2 regions of the Nonomuraea sp. NPDC003560 genome follow, and region 2 is predicted to be linked to the other one. Evidence: riboswitches for the same ligand, from Rfam matches in the RefSeq annotation. Region 2 holds a riboswitch; the other holds the start of a gene.

Region 1 (7,360 bases), on a different contig from region 2:
GGCGAGCTGCTGCTCGACGTGACCGGCGGTTTCTCCGGCGGCTACCGGCGCACGCTCGACCTGGAGACGGCGGTGGCCGCCGTGACGTACGAGGACGCCGACGGTGTGGTCCTCACCAGGGAATATTTCGCCTCGTACCCGGCGCACGTCATCGTCGGCAGGCTGACGGCGGGACGTCCGGGACGGGTGGGGTTCACGTTGCGCTTCGGCACCGCGCATGACGGCGGGGAGGAAGTGACCGCCGAAGCCGGACGGCTGCGCGTCCGGGGCGTGCTCGCCGACAACGGGCTGGTGTACGAGGGCCAGGTCCAGGTGCTGACCGAGGGCGGCACCCGTACGGACGAGGGCGACCGCGTCGTGGTGACGGGCGCCGACAGCGCGGTGTTCGTCTTCTCGGCGGCCACCGACTACGCGCCCGTCCACCCCGGCTACCGCGGCCCGGACCCGGCGGCGCGCGTCACGGCGGCGGTGGACGCGGCGGCGCGGCGGCCGTACGCCGAGCTGCGGGCCGAGCACGAGTCCGACCACCGGGCGCTGTTCGGCCGGGTCCGCCTCGACCTCGGCCAGCGCATGCCCGACCTGCCGACCGACCGCCTGCTGGCCGCCTACGAGGGCGCCGGAACCCCGTCCGACAAAGCCCTGGAGACGCTGTACTTCCAGTACGGCCGGTACCTGCTGATCGCCTCCTCCCGCCCCGGCTCGCTGCCGGCCAACCTCCAGGGGGTGTGGAACGCGTCCAACTCGCCGCCCTGGGAGTCCGACTACCACACCAACATCAACCTGCAGATGAACTACTGGCCCGCCGAGCCGGCGAACCTGGCCGAGACGGCGGTGCCGTACCAGGAGTTCGTGGCGGGGCTGCGCACGCCCGGACGCGAGACCGCGCGGTCGATGTTCGGCTCCGCGGGGTGGGTGGTGCACTCCAACACCAACCCGTTCGGGTTCACGGGCGTGCACGACTGGCCCACGTCGTTCTGGATGCCGGACGCCGCCGGCTGGCTGGTGCGCCAGCTCTACGAGCGTTACCTGTTCGACGGCGACGAGCGCTACCTGCGCGGGCACGCCTATCCGGCGATGCGCGAGGCCGCCAAGTTCTGGCTGGCCAACCTGTGTCCCGACGCGCGCGACGGCAGCCTCGTCGTCTCGCCCGCCTACTCGCCCGAGCACGGCGACTTCACCGCGGGCGCGGCCATGCCGCAGCAGATCGTCCGGGACCTGTTCGCCTGCACGGCCGCGGCCGCGCGCACGCTCGGCGTGGACGCCGAGTTCGCCGGACGGCTGCGCACGGCGGCCGACCGGCTCGATCCCGGGCTGCGGGTCGGGTCCTGGGGGCAGCTCCAGGAGTGGAAGGCCGACCTCGACGACCCGTCCGACCGGCACCGGCACGTCTCCCAGCTCTACGCCCTGCACCCCGGGACGCAGCTCACCGCCCCCGAGCACCTGGCCGCGGCGCGCACCACCCTCGAAGCGCGCGGCGACGGCGGCACGGGCTGGAGCATGGCCTGGAAGGTCAACTTCTGGGCCCGGCTCAAGGACGGCGACCGCGCCCTGAGCATGCTGGGCGGGCAACTGCGCGCCAGCACGCTGCCCAACCTGTGGGACACGCATCCGCCGTTCCAGATCGACGGGAACCTCGGCGCGACCGCCGGGGTGGCCGAGATGCTGCTCCAGAGCCACGCCGGCGTCATCGAGCTGCTGCCCGCGCTGCCGGCCGCCTGGCGCGCGGGCTCGTTCGACGGGCTGCGCGCCCGCGGCGGCTTCACCGTCGGGGTGACCTGGGCGCACGGCGTGCCGGTCGAGGTCAGGCTGTCGTCGGCGCGCGGCGGGACCGCCCGGCTGCGCGGCCCCGGCTTCGCGCTCGACCTGGAGACTAGGGCTGGGGAGAGCTGCGCGCTGTCGCCAGCACGCTGAACCACGTGCGGTGGGTGACGTTCGTCTCGTGCCAGGCGACCGCGAACCCGGCCGCGTCCAGCACCGCGAGCAGGTCGCCCGCGTCGCGGTGGACGAACCAGCGCTCGTACTCCGTCCGGTACGGCACCGGCTCCCAGCCCTCGCCGTCGCCCAGGGCGGTGATCAGCGCGAGCACCCCGCCGGGGCGCAGCGCCGCGTGCCAGGCGCGCAACGTCGCCTCGGTCTGCTCGGACGGCACGTGCACGAGGGCCGCGGCCGACCAGACGCCGTCCAGGGACGCCGGCGACAGCGGCGGGCGTCGCAGATCGCCCAGGACGGTGGGCACGCCGCGCCCGGCGGCGAGCCTGGCCATCTCGATCGACAGGTCCACGCCCACGGTGGTCAGGCCGCGTCCGGCGAACCAGGCCGACTCGCGCCCCGGGCCGCATCCCAGGTCGGCGACCGTGGCCCCGGCGGGCAGGGCTGAGGCGAACCGGTCGCGGACGGCCACGATCGAGGGTGACGGATCGGCGACCTGCTCGTCGAACTGGCGCGCGATGCGGTCGTAGGTGGCGGTCGTGTGCGCAATGGGATCGGACATCCCCTTGATCCTGCCACGCGCGGGGTTATGATCGCGATGACCAACGCGGGAGCCCGGTGCGGACCGGGCTGAGAGGACGGCTGTCAGCCGCCGACCGCCAGAACCTGCTCCGGATAATGCCGGCGAAGGGAGTTTGCGCGATGAGCGACGCGCGCTTTTCCAAGATCTACATCGGTGACCTTCAGGTGCCGATGCGCGAGGTCAGGCTGTCGAACGGCACGTCGGTGCGGCTCTACGACACCTCGGGGCCGTCGCGTACCGACCGCTCGGCGTGGGGGTCGCCGGTCACCCAGCTCGGCGCGGCGCGGCGCGGCGTGGTGACCAAGGAGATGGAGTTCGTGGCCGTCCGGGAGGGGATGACGCCCGAGTTCGTCCGGCAGGAGGTCGCGGCCGGGCGGGCGGTCATCCCCGCCAACGTCAACCATCCGGAGTCCGAGCCGATGGCGATCGGCCGGAACTTCCTGGTCAAGATCAACGCCAACATCGGCAACTCCGCCGTCACCTCCTCGATCGAGGAGGAGGTCGAGAAGATGACCTGGGCCACCCGGTGGGGCGCCGACACCGTCATGGACCTGTCCACCGGGCCGAACATCCACGAGACCCGCGAGCAGATCATCCGCAGCTCGCCCGTCCCGGTCGGCACCGTGCCCATCTACCAGGCGCTGGAGAAGGTGGGCGGGCGACCCGAGGCGCTGTCGTGGGAGGTCTACCGCGACACCCTGATCGAGCAGTGCGAGCAGGGCGTCGACTACGTGACGGTGCACGCGGGGGTGCGGCTGGCGCACGTCCCGCTGACCGCCCGCCGCAAGACCGGGATCGTCTCGCGCGGGGGCTCGATCATGGCCGCCTGGTGCCTGGCCCACCACCGCGAGAGCTTCCTGTACGAGCACTTCGACGAGATGTGCGCCCTGCTGGCCCGCTACGACGTGACGTTCTCGCTGGGCGACGGGCTGCGCCCCGGCTCGATCGCGGACGCCAACGACGAGGCCCAGTTCGCCGAGCTGCGCACCCTGGGCGAGCTGACCAAGATCGCGCACGCGCACGACGTGCAGGTGATGATCGAGGGTCCCGGCCACGTGCCCATGCACAAGATCAAGGAGAACGTCGACCTGCAGCGCGAGCTCTGCGACGACGTGCCCTTCTACACCCTCGGCCCGCTCGTCACCGACATCGCCCCCGGCTACGACCACATCACCTCGGGCATCGGCGCCGCCATGATCGCCTGGTACGGCACCGCCATGCTCTGCTACGTCACCCCCAAGGAGCACCTCGGCCTGCCCAACCGCGACGACGTCAAGACCGGCGTGATCACCTACAAGATCGCGGCGCACGCGGCGGACCTGGCCAAGGGGCACCCGCAGGCCCAGGCGTGGGACGACGCCCTGTCGGACGCCCGGTTCGAGTTCCGCTGGGAGGACCAGTTCGACCTGTCGCTCGACCCGGACACCGCCCGCGCCTTCCACGACGAGACCCTGCCGGCCGCGCCCGCCAAGACCGCGCACTTCTGCTCGATGTGCGGCCCGAAGTTCTGCTCGATGAAGCTCAGCCACGAGGTGCGGGCGGGCATGGCCGACAAGGCGGCCGAGTTCCTCGGGAAGGGCGGCTCGATCTACCTCTGACCTGCGCGGTCAGCCCGGGAGCGTCTCGCCGCCGATCGGGGCCAGCACCTCGCCCGTGTAGTACGAGGACAGCCGGTCGGCGGCGAAGAACACGTACGAAGGGGCGATCTCGTCGGGGTCGGCGGCCCGCTTCATCGGCACCTGATCGCCGAACTTCGCCACCTTCTCCTCCGGCATCGTGGCCGGGATCAGCGGCGTCCAGACCGGGCCGGGGGCGACGGCGTTGATCCTGATGCCGCGCTCGACCAGGTTCTGGGCCATCGAGTAGGTGAAGGCGTTGATCGCGCCCTTCGTCGCGGCGTAGTCGATGAGGGTCTTGTTGCCGCGCAGGCCGTTGATCGAGGAGGTGTTCACGATCGCGCTGCCCTTCCGCAGGTGCGGCAGCGCGGCCTTGGTGACGCGGTAGTAGCTGTGGATGTTGACCGCGAACGTGTGCTCCCACTGCTCGTCCGTCAGCTCCTCCAGGGAGTCGACCGGCGCCTGGTAGGCCACGTTGTTGACCAGGACGTCCAGGCCGCCCAGCTCGGAGACCGCCTGCTCCACGACCGTCGCGCAGTGGTCGCGGTCGCCCAGGTCGCCGGGCAGCAGCACGCACCGCCGTCCCTCCTGCTCGACCAGGCCGCGGGTGTGGTTGGCGTCGTCGTGCTCGTCGAGGTAGGCGATGGCGACGTCCGCGCCCTCCTTGGCGAACGCCACCGCCACCGCCCGGCCGATGCCCGAGTCGCCACCGGTGATCAGCGCCTTCTTGCCCGCCAGCAGGTCCCTGCCCTCGTAACCGCGCATCTCGTCGCGCGGCTCGGGGGACATCTCGTCCGTACGGCCCGGGTACGGCTGGCTCTGGGGTGGTGGTGTCTCCGACATGTCCGGCGATCTTCCCCTGACGGGGTATCGGTAACGTCATGCTTCGCCCAGATCCGTGGTCTCCTCGTCCGGCCTCCAGGTGACGGCCGTCGGGGAGGAAGCCGGGCGCAGGTGATCAGGGGAGCTTGAGGAGGCCGGCGTCCACCACTCGGCGGCCGAAGGGGCGGGCCAGGGCGGCGAGGCGTTCGCAGTCGGGTTCGCCCAGGGCGCCGTAGGCGGGCATGGCCAGGGTGTCGGTGCGGGTTTCGAGGTGGTGGCGCAGGGACTTGCCTTCGGGGGTCAGGTCGTTGTCGGCGGTCAGGAGGCCGCGGGCGCGGAGGGTGGTCTCGGCGTGGGCCCACTGGTCGGGGGGCCAGGCGCGGCTCATGGTGAGGAACGGCTTGGCGACCTCGCCGCTGGCCGCGTGCAGGACGAGGGCTTCGAGGCCGGTGATGCCCTCGGCCAGCAATGTCGCCACGTGGCCGTCGCCGCGGAACTCCCGCAGGAGGGTCTGGGCGTGCCAGAGCTGGAGGACGGGGTCGTCGGGCCAGGGGAGGGCGGCGTGGGCGGCGAACAGGGGGCGGCCCTGGGGGTGGTCGCAGGCGGCCTCGGCGGCGCGCCTGGCCAGGGTGAGTACGGGGACGAGGTCGGGCAGCTCGTGGACGGCGGCCCGGCGGAGCCCTTCGGCGGCGGCTTCGCGGCGGGCTTGCAGGACCTGGGCGGGGGTGACCTTGTCCCAGGGGAGGGAGCGGCGTACGAGGTCGGGGTTGAAGTTGTAGAACGTGGCGATGACGAGGTCGGCGGGGGCGGGGCCCAAGGGGGCGGAGCGTGAGGTGAAATATCCGGACATGCCGGTGAGGCCGAGGGCGGCGTACCGGGTGGTGGCCTCGGGGACGAAGTAGATCATCCCGTGGACGGGTTCCAGGCGGCGCCAGGCTTGGCGGGCGGTCCGGGTGAGCTGCTGGTCCATGGTCAGGTCGGGCCTTTCGCGAAGGGCGACGGCGAGGGGGAGTCCCTTGTGGGGTGTGGAGGAGGCGGCTCGTGGTCCGTCGGTTTGAGGGGGTCCGCCCGTGGTTGGTCGGGAGGTGGGAGGCGGGCGTGGTCAGTCGGTCGGGGGAGACTGGAGGGTGGTGATGAAGGTGGACATTCCGGCTAGCCATCTGTCCGGGGCCTCGGCCTTGCGGCGGTAGAAGTCGGCCACTTCGGGGTGGGGCAGGATGTGGAACCGTTCGGCGGCCAGGCCGTCGATCACGGCGGTCGCCACGTCGGCGGGGTCGAGGATGGCGCCCGCCGCCCCCACGGCGCGCGCCGTCAGGTGGTCCTCCTCGACGCCGCGTTCCAGCATCCCGGTACGCACGCCCTGCGGGCACAGCACGCTGACCTTGATGCCCTGGGCGGCGTAGTGGATGGCCACCCACTCGGCGAAGGCGATGGCCGCGGCCTTGGTGACGGCGTACGGCGCGTCGCCGGGGCAGCTCACCAGCCCGGCCGCCGAGCAGGTGTTCAGCAGGTAGCCGCCGCCGCGGGCGACCATGCCGGGGATGACGGCGCGGGCGGCGTGCACGTGGGCCAGGACGTTGACCGCGTACAGGGAGGTCCATTCCTGGAGGGGGGCGTCGAGGCCGGAGCCGCCGATGATGCCGGCGTTGGAGCAGAACACGTCCACCGGGCCGAAGGGGGTGGGCTCGGCCAGCGCGGTCACGTCGGACTCGACGGAGACGTCCGCGCGGACGGCCACCGCCCGGTCGCCGATCTCGTCGGCCACGGCCCTCGCGCCGGGCTCGTCCAGGTCGGCCAGCACGATCCCGGCGGCTCCCTCGGCGGCGAAGCGCAGGGAGAGCGCCCGTCCGATGCCGCCGGCCGCGCCGGTCACGACGATCACCTTGTCCCGCACCCTCATGAAGACCTCCTGACCGACCAGCCGGTATCAGAACATGATTCTAATGGCGACGGGCTGGATGGGAAGGGATGAGAGGTTCCTCATCCTGGCCTCAGGATGGTCTCCTCCGCGCGGCAGACGCTCTACCTCATGAAACGCGTGATGCTCATTCTCGTGGCGCTGACGGCGGCAGGGTTCCTCTCGGCCGGGTGGGTACGGGCGGCCGGCGACGGGCCCGATCTGGGGGAGTCCGTCACGGTCTCGACCTCGCCGGGGACGTCGGCCGGCGACGTACGGCCGTTCACGTCGCCGGGAACCGAGGCGGAACCCGTCAAGCCGCCCGCGCCGAAGCCCGGCGGCGGCGATGATGATGGCGACGACGACCACCATCGCGCCTGGACCGGCGGAGACGACGACGATGACGACCGCGACGACGATGACGACGATGACGACGACGAAGACGACGAAGACGACGAAGACGACGAAGACGACGAAGACGACGATGGCGACGACTGAGCGGGGAGCCGGATG
Region 2 (7,360 bases):
GCATGATGCCGGCGGCGTAGACGTCGCTGCGCACGTCGGCGCCGCCGGTGGTGACCTGCTCGGGCGACATGTAGCCGATCGTGCCGATCATCACGCCGGTACGGGTCTGGTTGGTCGCCTCGATCGCCCTGGCCAGCCCGAAGTCGACGACCTTGACCCGGCCGTCGTCGGTCATCAGCACGTTCTCGGGCTTCACGTCGCGGTGGACCATCCCGGCCTGGTGGGCCGCGCCCAGGGCGGCCAGCACCGGGATCATGATCTCCAGCGCCTCGCGGGCGGGCAGCCTGCCGCGCTCGCGCAGGATGTCGCGCAGCGTGCGGCCCGGCACGTACTCCATCGACAGGTAGACGACGTCGGTGTCGGTCCCCTGGTCGAAGACGTGTACCACGTTGGGGTGGGACAGGCTGGCCACCGACTTGGCCTCGCCGATGAACCTGCGGACGAAGGCCGGGTCCTCGGCGAGCGAGCGGTGCATGACCTTCAACGCGACAGTGCGATCCAGCCGGACGTCGAGCGCCAGGTAGACGGTCGCCATACCGCCCCGGGCGATCCGGCTCTCGATGCGGTAACGCCCATCGAGGAGCCGCCCGACCAGGGGGTCCGCAGTCGTCTTATCCACCACCCCCCTGAGTTTACGGGCGTTTTGCCACCGGCAGGGCCCACGCGCCCGAAACCGATGCGGAGACGTTCCCGCGAGAGCGGCCCCGACCGGCGGAAGGGCCGGCGCGAGCCGGTCCCTCCGGTGATCTCGGAGGGGGATCACCAGGTCGTCTCCGGGCCGTCTCCGGGCCGTCTCCGGGCCGTCTGCGGGCCGTCTCTGGGGCGCCTCTAGGGGGTCGTCGGCGAGGACGCCTCGGCGTAACGCCGGCGCGGGATCCGGCCCGCCTGCCGCGCCTGGCGTCCGGCCGTCACGGCCGCCCTCATCGCCGAGGCCATGAGCTCGGGCCGCTGCGCCCGGGTGACCGCCGTGGCCAGCAGCACCGCGTCGCAGCCCAGCTCCATGGCCAGGGCGGCGTCGCTGGCCGTGCCGATGCCGGCGTCGAGGATCACCGGCACCCCGGCGGACTCCACGATGAGCTCGATGTTGTGCGGGTTCCTGATCCCGAGCCCCGAGCCGATCGGCGCGCCCAAGGGCATCACCGCCGCGCAGCCGGCCTGCTCCAGCCGCCGCGCCAGCGCCGGGTCGTCGCCGATGTACGGCAGCACCACGAACCCGTCGGCCACCAGCCGCTCGGCGGCGTCGAACGTCTCGATCGGGTCGGGCAGCAGCGTGCGCTCGTCGGCGATGACCTCAAGCTTGACCCAGTTCGTCCCCAGGGCCTCGCGGGCCAGCCGGGCCGTCAGCACGGCCTCGCCCGCGGTGAAGCAGCCCGCGGTGTTCGGCAGCACCTTGATGTCGCGGCGGCGCAGCACGTCGAGGACCGAGCCGCGGGCACCGGGGTCGAGCCGCCGCATGGCCACCGTGGTCAGCTCGGTGCCCGAGGCGACCAGGGCCTGGTCGAGCACCTCCAGGGAGGGCGCGCCGCCGGTGCCCATGATGAGCCGGGAGGCGAACTTCTCCCCGGCGATGATCAGCTCATCCACCCTGCACCGCCGTCAGCACCTCGACGCGGTCGCGGTCGCCGAGCGCCGTCGTCTCCCACGAGCTCCGCGTCACCACCTCGTCGTTCACGGCCACGGCCACGCCGGTGGTGGCGGTGGTCAGCGTCCGTACGGCCTGGGCCACGGTGGTGCCGTCGGCCACCTCGTGCGCGGCGCCGTTGATCGTCACAATCATGAAATATCCCGAAATCTCGCGGGCGAGCACAGCGCGGCCAGCTCGCCCTCCTCACCCGTCAGAATCCCCGCGCCCGTCGAAACCCCCGCCACCCGAGCCGCTGCCTGAGCCGCCGCTTGGGCCGCCGCTTGGGCCGCCGGCTGCGTGCCTGTCTGCACCGCCGCCGGGGCCCCGGCCTGTGTGCCTGTCTGGGCCGTTGCCGGGGCCGCCGCCGGGGACGCCGTCGTCGTGGACGGTGTCAGCACCGCCGACGCGACCAGGGCCGCCGTCAGGGGAGCCAGCAGCACCCCGCCCCGATGGTGGCCGGTCGCCAGCACCAGCCCCGGGACCTCGCCCGCCCCGATGATCGGCAGGTTGTCGGGGGTGCCCGGACGCAGCCCGGCGACCACGTCGGCGACCTCCAGCTCGGTGACGCCCGGCACCAGCTCCCTGGCGTCGCGCAGCAGCTCGTAGAGCCCGCCCGCGGTCACCCGGGTGTCGAACCCCAGCTCCTCCTGGGTCGCCCCGAGCACCAGCTCGCCGTCGCCCCTGGGGACGAGGTAGACGGGCGCGCCGTGCACCATCCCGCGTACGCACCGGCCGAGCAGCGGCTGCGGCGAGCGCAACCGCATGATCTGCCCCTTGACCGGCCGGACGGGCACGTCGGCCAGCTCCCCGCTCCACGCCCCGGCGGCCAGCACCACCCGCTCGGCCGCGATCTCCAGCACCGCCGGCTCAGGCTGACCGGGCACGGCCTCAAGCCGCACCCCCCTCACAGCACCAGTCGCAGCACCTGTCACGGCTCCCGCCACAGGTCCTGCCGCACCGCCTGCCCCAGCACCGATCCCAGCGCCGGTCCCAGAGCTGATCCCACCGCCGGTCCCGGAGCCGATCCCAGCACCGGTCAGAGCGCCGGTGCCAGAGCCGGTCCCAGCGCCGGTCGCGGCGCCTGGAGCGGCGTCGCCGTCGCGCAGCAGGCCGGTCACCCGCGCCCGCACCACGGGCACGCCCAGCCGGTCGAGCGCGGCCAGCAGCGCCGCCGTGACCCGGCGCGGATCGACCCAGGCGTCACCGGGGGCCAGCAGCCCGCCGCGCACCGAAGGGGCCAGCATGGGCTCCAGACGCCGGCACTCGCGCCCGGTCAGCCGCTCGACCCGCAGCCCCAGCTTGTCCATGAACGCCGCCAGGTCGTCGAGCGCCGCGAGGTCGTCGGCCCCGAAGGCGACGTCGAGCGTGCCGTCGGCGCGCAGGTCGAGCGCACGGCCAGCGGCCCCCTCCGGCCCGATCACCCCGAACGCGCCCCCGAACGCCTCCCCGGCCCTCGCCTCGGCCCTCGCCCCGGCCCCGCCACCGGAACCGCCGCTCAGCCCCGTGCCGAGACCTGCCCCGAAGCCCGCACCGAGGTCCGGGCCGAGGCCCGCGTCGGCGGCCAGTTCGGCGGCGAAGGACGGCCATCGGCTCAGCGAGGCGGCCCCCAGCCGCAGCAAAGGCTCCTCGGTGTAGGCGACCTCGCTGACGGGCGCCAGCATCCCGGCCGCCGCGTAGGACGCCCCGCGCCCCGGGGCCGGATCGACCACCGTGACGGGCAGCCCCTCGCGGGCCAGCCGCCAGGCGATCGACAACCCGACGACCCCGCCGCCCACGATCACATTCATCCGCGCTCCCTTCGCCGGCATGATCCGGATCAGGTGTCTTGCGGTCGAAGGCCCGCTCAAGCCTTCCTCTCAGCCCGGTGACGGCCGGACTCCCGCGCGTCTTGCGCCTCCAGCCTACGGCCTCGGCGCGACGTGCCGGCACCGCCCCCGTTATGGTCATGAACGTGAACCATGTCGTAGTGGTGGGAGCGGGCCTGGCCGGGCTGCGCAGCGCGGAGGCGCTGCGCGGGCGCGGCTTCACCGGACGGATCACGCTGATCGGCCAGGAGCGCCATCGGCCCTACGACCGTCCGCCGTTGTCCAAGGCCGTGCTGTCCGGCGCGGCCGACTCCAGCTTCCTGGAGGCCGACCTCGACGCGCTGGAGGTCGACTTCTGGCCAGGCGTCACCGCCAAGGCCCTGCGCGAGGGCGTCGTGGAGACGACCGAGGGCGAGCTCGGCTACGACGGCCTCGTGATCGCCACCGGCACCGAGCCGATCACCGTGCCCGGCGACGGCCCCCAGCACGTCCTGCGCACCCTCGACGACGCCCACGAGCTGCGCGCCGGGCTCGTGGCCGGAGCCCATGTGGCGATCATCGGCGCCGGCTGGATCGGCGCCGAGGTCGCCACCGCCGCCCGCAAGGCCGGTTGCTCGGTGACCGTGATCGAGGCCGGCCCCGCCCCGCTGTCCAACGCCGTGGGCCCGGAGATCGGCGCCCGCACGCGACACTGGTACGACGGCATCGACCTGCGCCTGAACACCATGGTCGACGAGGTGGACGAGGGCGGCGTGCGGCTGGTGGGCGGCGAGTTCGTCCAGGCGCACGTGGTCGTCACGGGCATCGGCGTGCGCCCGGCCGTCGAGTGGCTGGCCGGCTCCGACATCGACCTGCACAACGGCGTCGTCACCGACGAGCACCTGCGCACGTCCATGCCGAACGTGGTCGCCGCCGGCGACTGCGCGGCCTGGTGGTCGCGCCGCTACGGCGTCCGGCTGCGCGTCGAGCACTGGGACACCGCGCTCGGCTCGCCCGAGGTCGCCGCCGCGACCCTGCTGGGGGAGGAGGCCGTCTACGACCCGGCCCCCTACTTCTGGTCCGAGCAGTTCGGCCACATGGTCCAGTACATCGGCCACCACCCCTCCGGCGACCGCCTGCTCTACCGGGGCGAGCCCGAGGGCAAGTGGTCGGCCGTCTGGCTGACGTCCGGCGACACCCTCGCCGCCGTGCTCGCCGTCGACCGGCCCCGGGACTACGTGCAGGGCCGTAGGATCATCGAAGGCGGGCATCGCCTCGACACAGAACGCCTGGTAGATCCAGAGGTCCCCCTACGGGATTGTGTTGTTTGAGCAAGGACGGCATGTGGTAGTTGTGGTTTCGTGACGCTTTCTGTTGCACAGATCGACCGGGAGACCGACCAGCTCGTCGACGAGTGGCTCACTCTCCCCGAAGTGGCCTCACGCCTCGACCTCTCGATCGGGCGGGCCAAGCAACTCCTCAAGGACCACAAGCTGCTCGGCGTGCGCCGTGGCGGCGGCGGGCCACAGGTTCCCGCGGTGTTCCTCGACGGGAAGGACGTGATGAAGGGCCTGCCCGGCACACTGACCGTGTTGCAGGACGCCGGCTACGACGACATCGAGTCGCTGCGCTGGCTCTTCACCCCAGACGAGTCCCTGCCGGGGTCGCCCATCGAGGCGATCAAGGCCGGCCGTCACACGGAGGTCAAGCGGCGTGCCCAGGCCCTCGCTTTCTGAGGCCCGCCTCTATCTCTGCACCGACGGCCGCCGCGACCGCGGCGACCTGGCAGAGTTCCTCGACTCGGTGCTGGCCGGCGGCGTGGACATCATCCAGCTGCGGGAGAAGGGCCTGGAGGCACGCGAAGAACTCGCGCTCCTGGAAGTCTTCCGCGACGCCTGCGACCGGCACGGCAAGCTGCTGGCCGTCAACGACCGGGCGGACATCGCCTTCGCCGCCCGGCCCGACGTGCTCCACCTGGGGCAGGACGACCTTCCCGTGACGGTCGCCCGAGAGATGCTCGGCGACGACATCGTCATCGGCCGGTCCACCCACTCCGTCGCCGAGGCGTCCGCCGCGGCCGTGGAGGAGGGCGTCGACTACTTCTGCTGCGGCCCGATCTGGCCCACGCCGACCAAGCCGGGCCGGCACGCGCCCGGCCCGGCGCTGCTGCGGCACGCGGCCTCACTGGGACCGGCCCCGGGGGCGGCCGCGCCGCGGCCGTGGTTCGGGATCGGCGGCATCGACCTCACCAACCTCGACGAGGTCATGTCGTACGGCGTGAGCCGCGTGGTGGTCGTACGCGCGATCACCGACGCGGAGGACCCGGGGGCGGCGGCGGCCGAGTTCGCCAAACGCCTGACCCCCTGACCCCTTGCCCCTTTGACCCTGACACTGCCCCCTGACACGACCGGGCGCCCGTCCACAACGGGCGCCCGCACTCCGCGGCGAGGCCGCCTGCCGAAGCGGGCCGCTCAGGCCGGCCGCCGGTACCGGGGGCCCGGGGTCAGGTCCTGCGGGACGTCGCGGCGATGGCCAGCTCGGTCAGCGCCGTGCGCGACCCGGCGGTGACCGGCGCCTCGTCGAGCGCGGCCAGCGCGTCCGCGAGATAGCCGGCGATCAGGTCCTCGCACTCCCGCAGCGCGCCGCTGTCCGTGATGATCTCGCGCAGCGTGCTCACCCCGTCCTCGTCGAGCGCGGGGTCGCCGAGCAGCCTGCGCACCGTCGCGGCCGCCTCCGGGGCCGCCCCGGCCAGCGTGCGGGCCACCAGCATCGTGCGCTTGCCCTCCCGCAGGTCGTCGCCGGCCGGCTTGCCGGTCTGGGCCGGGTCGCCGAAGACGCCGAGGATGTCGTCCCTGAGCTGGAAGGCGATGCCGACGCGGCGGCCGTAGCCGGTGCACAGCTCGTCCATCCACGGCTCCAGCGCGCCGGCCGCGAGCACCAGGCCGAGCCTGAGCGGCTGCTCCACCGAGTACTTGCCGCTCTTGAACAGCGCCACCCGCAGCGCCGACTCGAAGGTGTTCTCGCCGTGGGCCTGCTCCAGCAGGTCGAGGTACTGGCCGCACATCAGCTCGGTGCGCATGTGGTCGTGGACGGGCTGGGCGGCGGCCAGCGACGCCGGCGGCAGGCCGCTGGTGCGCCACATCTCGCCCGACCACACCAGCAGCAGGTTGCCCAGCAGGATGGCGGCCCCCTCGCCGAACTGCTCGGCCGAGCCGTGCCAGCCCTCCTTCTCGTGCAGGGACTGGAAACGGCGGTGGGCGGCCGGCATGCCCCTGCGCAGGTCGCTCTTGTCCATCACGTCGTCGTGCACGAGCGCGCTGGCCTGCAACAGCTCCAGCGACGCGGCGGCGGTGAAGATCTCGGGCACGTCGGTGCCGCCCGCGCCGCGCCAGCCCCAGTAGCAGAACGCGGGACGCAGGCGCTTGCCGCCGGCCAGCAGGTCGCCCGCGGCGGCGCGCAGCGGTTCGAGCTCGGCGTCGCCCGAGGCGGGCAGCTGCCGTTCGACGAACTCCCCGAGGGCGCGCTCCACCTGGGTGCGCAGGGCGTCCATGCTCGCGGCGTCAGTGGTCATGCCTTGAGACTAGTGGGCGCGGACTCGGGGTCGGGTCCCCGGTCTAGGGGCGGCCGACCCGGACACCGGCCTGTACGCTTGGGACATGGCGCTTGGTCGACCCTCCATCCTGCCCGATCGTGTCCCCACCGTCCGCGAGCTGCTCGCCACCGGTGGCCGGTCGTTCTCCTTCGAGTTCTTCCCGCCGAAGACCGACGAGGGCGAGCGGCAGCTGTGGAAGGCGATCAGGGAGCTGGAGTCCCTGCGCCCCACGTTCGTGTCGGTGACCTACGGGGCCGGCGGCTCGACCCGCGACCGCACGGTCGACATCGTCGAGCGCCTGGCCCACGACACCACGCTCACCCCTGTGGCGCACTTCACGGCGGTCAACCACTCGCTGCG

Evidence for each region. Region 2 has a riboswitch for thiamine pyrophosphate ahead of ACFYUV_RS08100 (FAD-dependent oxidoreductase). Riboswitches for the same ligand answer to the same signal wherever they lie in the genome.
Region 1: another riboswitch for thiamine pyrophosphate. It lies ahead of thiC (phosphomethylpyrimidine synthase ThiC); the one in region 2 lies ahead of ACFYUV_RS08100 (FAD-dependent oxidoreductase).

Annotation. Positions count from the first base shown of each region.
Region 1 is NZ_JBIAOF010000003.1:479,076-486,435, reverse strand. Features, by position in the region: gene ACFYUV_RS13190 (glycoside hydrolase N-terminal domain-containing protein) at 1-1,911, shown strand, start outside; gene ACFYUV_RS13185 (class I SAM-dependent methyltransferase) at 1,871-2,491, opposite strand; TPP riboswitch at 2,527-2,639, shown strand; gene thiC (phosphomethylpyrimidine synthase ThiC) at 2,632-4,110, shown strand; gene ACFYUV_RS13175 (SDR family oxidoreductase) at 4,120-4,971, opposite strand; gene ACFYUV_RS13170 (hypothetical protein) at 5,087-5,920, opposite strand; gene ACFYUV_RS13165 (SDR family oxidoreductase) at 6,053-6,850, opposite strand; gene ACFYUV_RS13160 (hypothetical protein) at 6,980-7,345, shown strand.
Region 2 is NZ_JBIAOF010000002.1:586,040-593,399, forward strand. Features, by position in the region: gene pknB (Stk1 family PASTA domain-containing Ser/Thr kinase) at 1-619, opposite strand, end outside; gene ACFYUV_RS08090 (thiazole synthase) at 829-1,584, opposite strand; gene thiS (sulfur carrier protein ThiS) at 1,577-1,777, opposite strand; gene ACFYUV_RS08100 (FAD-dependent oxidoreductase) at 1,774-3,411, opposite strand; TPP riboswitch at 3,401-3,517, opposite strand; gene ACFYUV_RS08105 (NAD(P)/FAD-dependent oxidoreductase) at 3,570-4,739, shown strand; gene ACFYUV_RS08110 (Rv2175c family DNA-binding protein) at 4,770-5,144, shown strand; gene thiE (thiamine phosphate synthase) at 5,122-5,775, shown strand; gene ACFYUV_RS08120 (polyprenyl synthetase family protein) at 5,912-6,979, opposite strand; gene metF (methylenetetrahydrofolate reductase [NAD(P)H]) at 7,065-7,360, shown strand, end outside.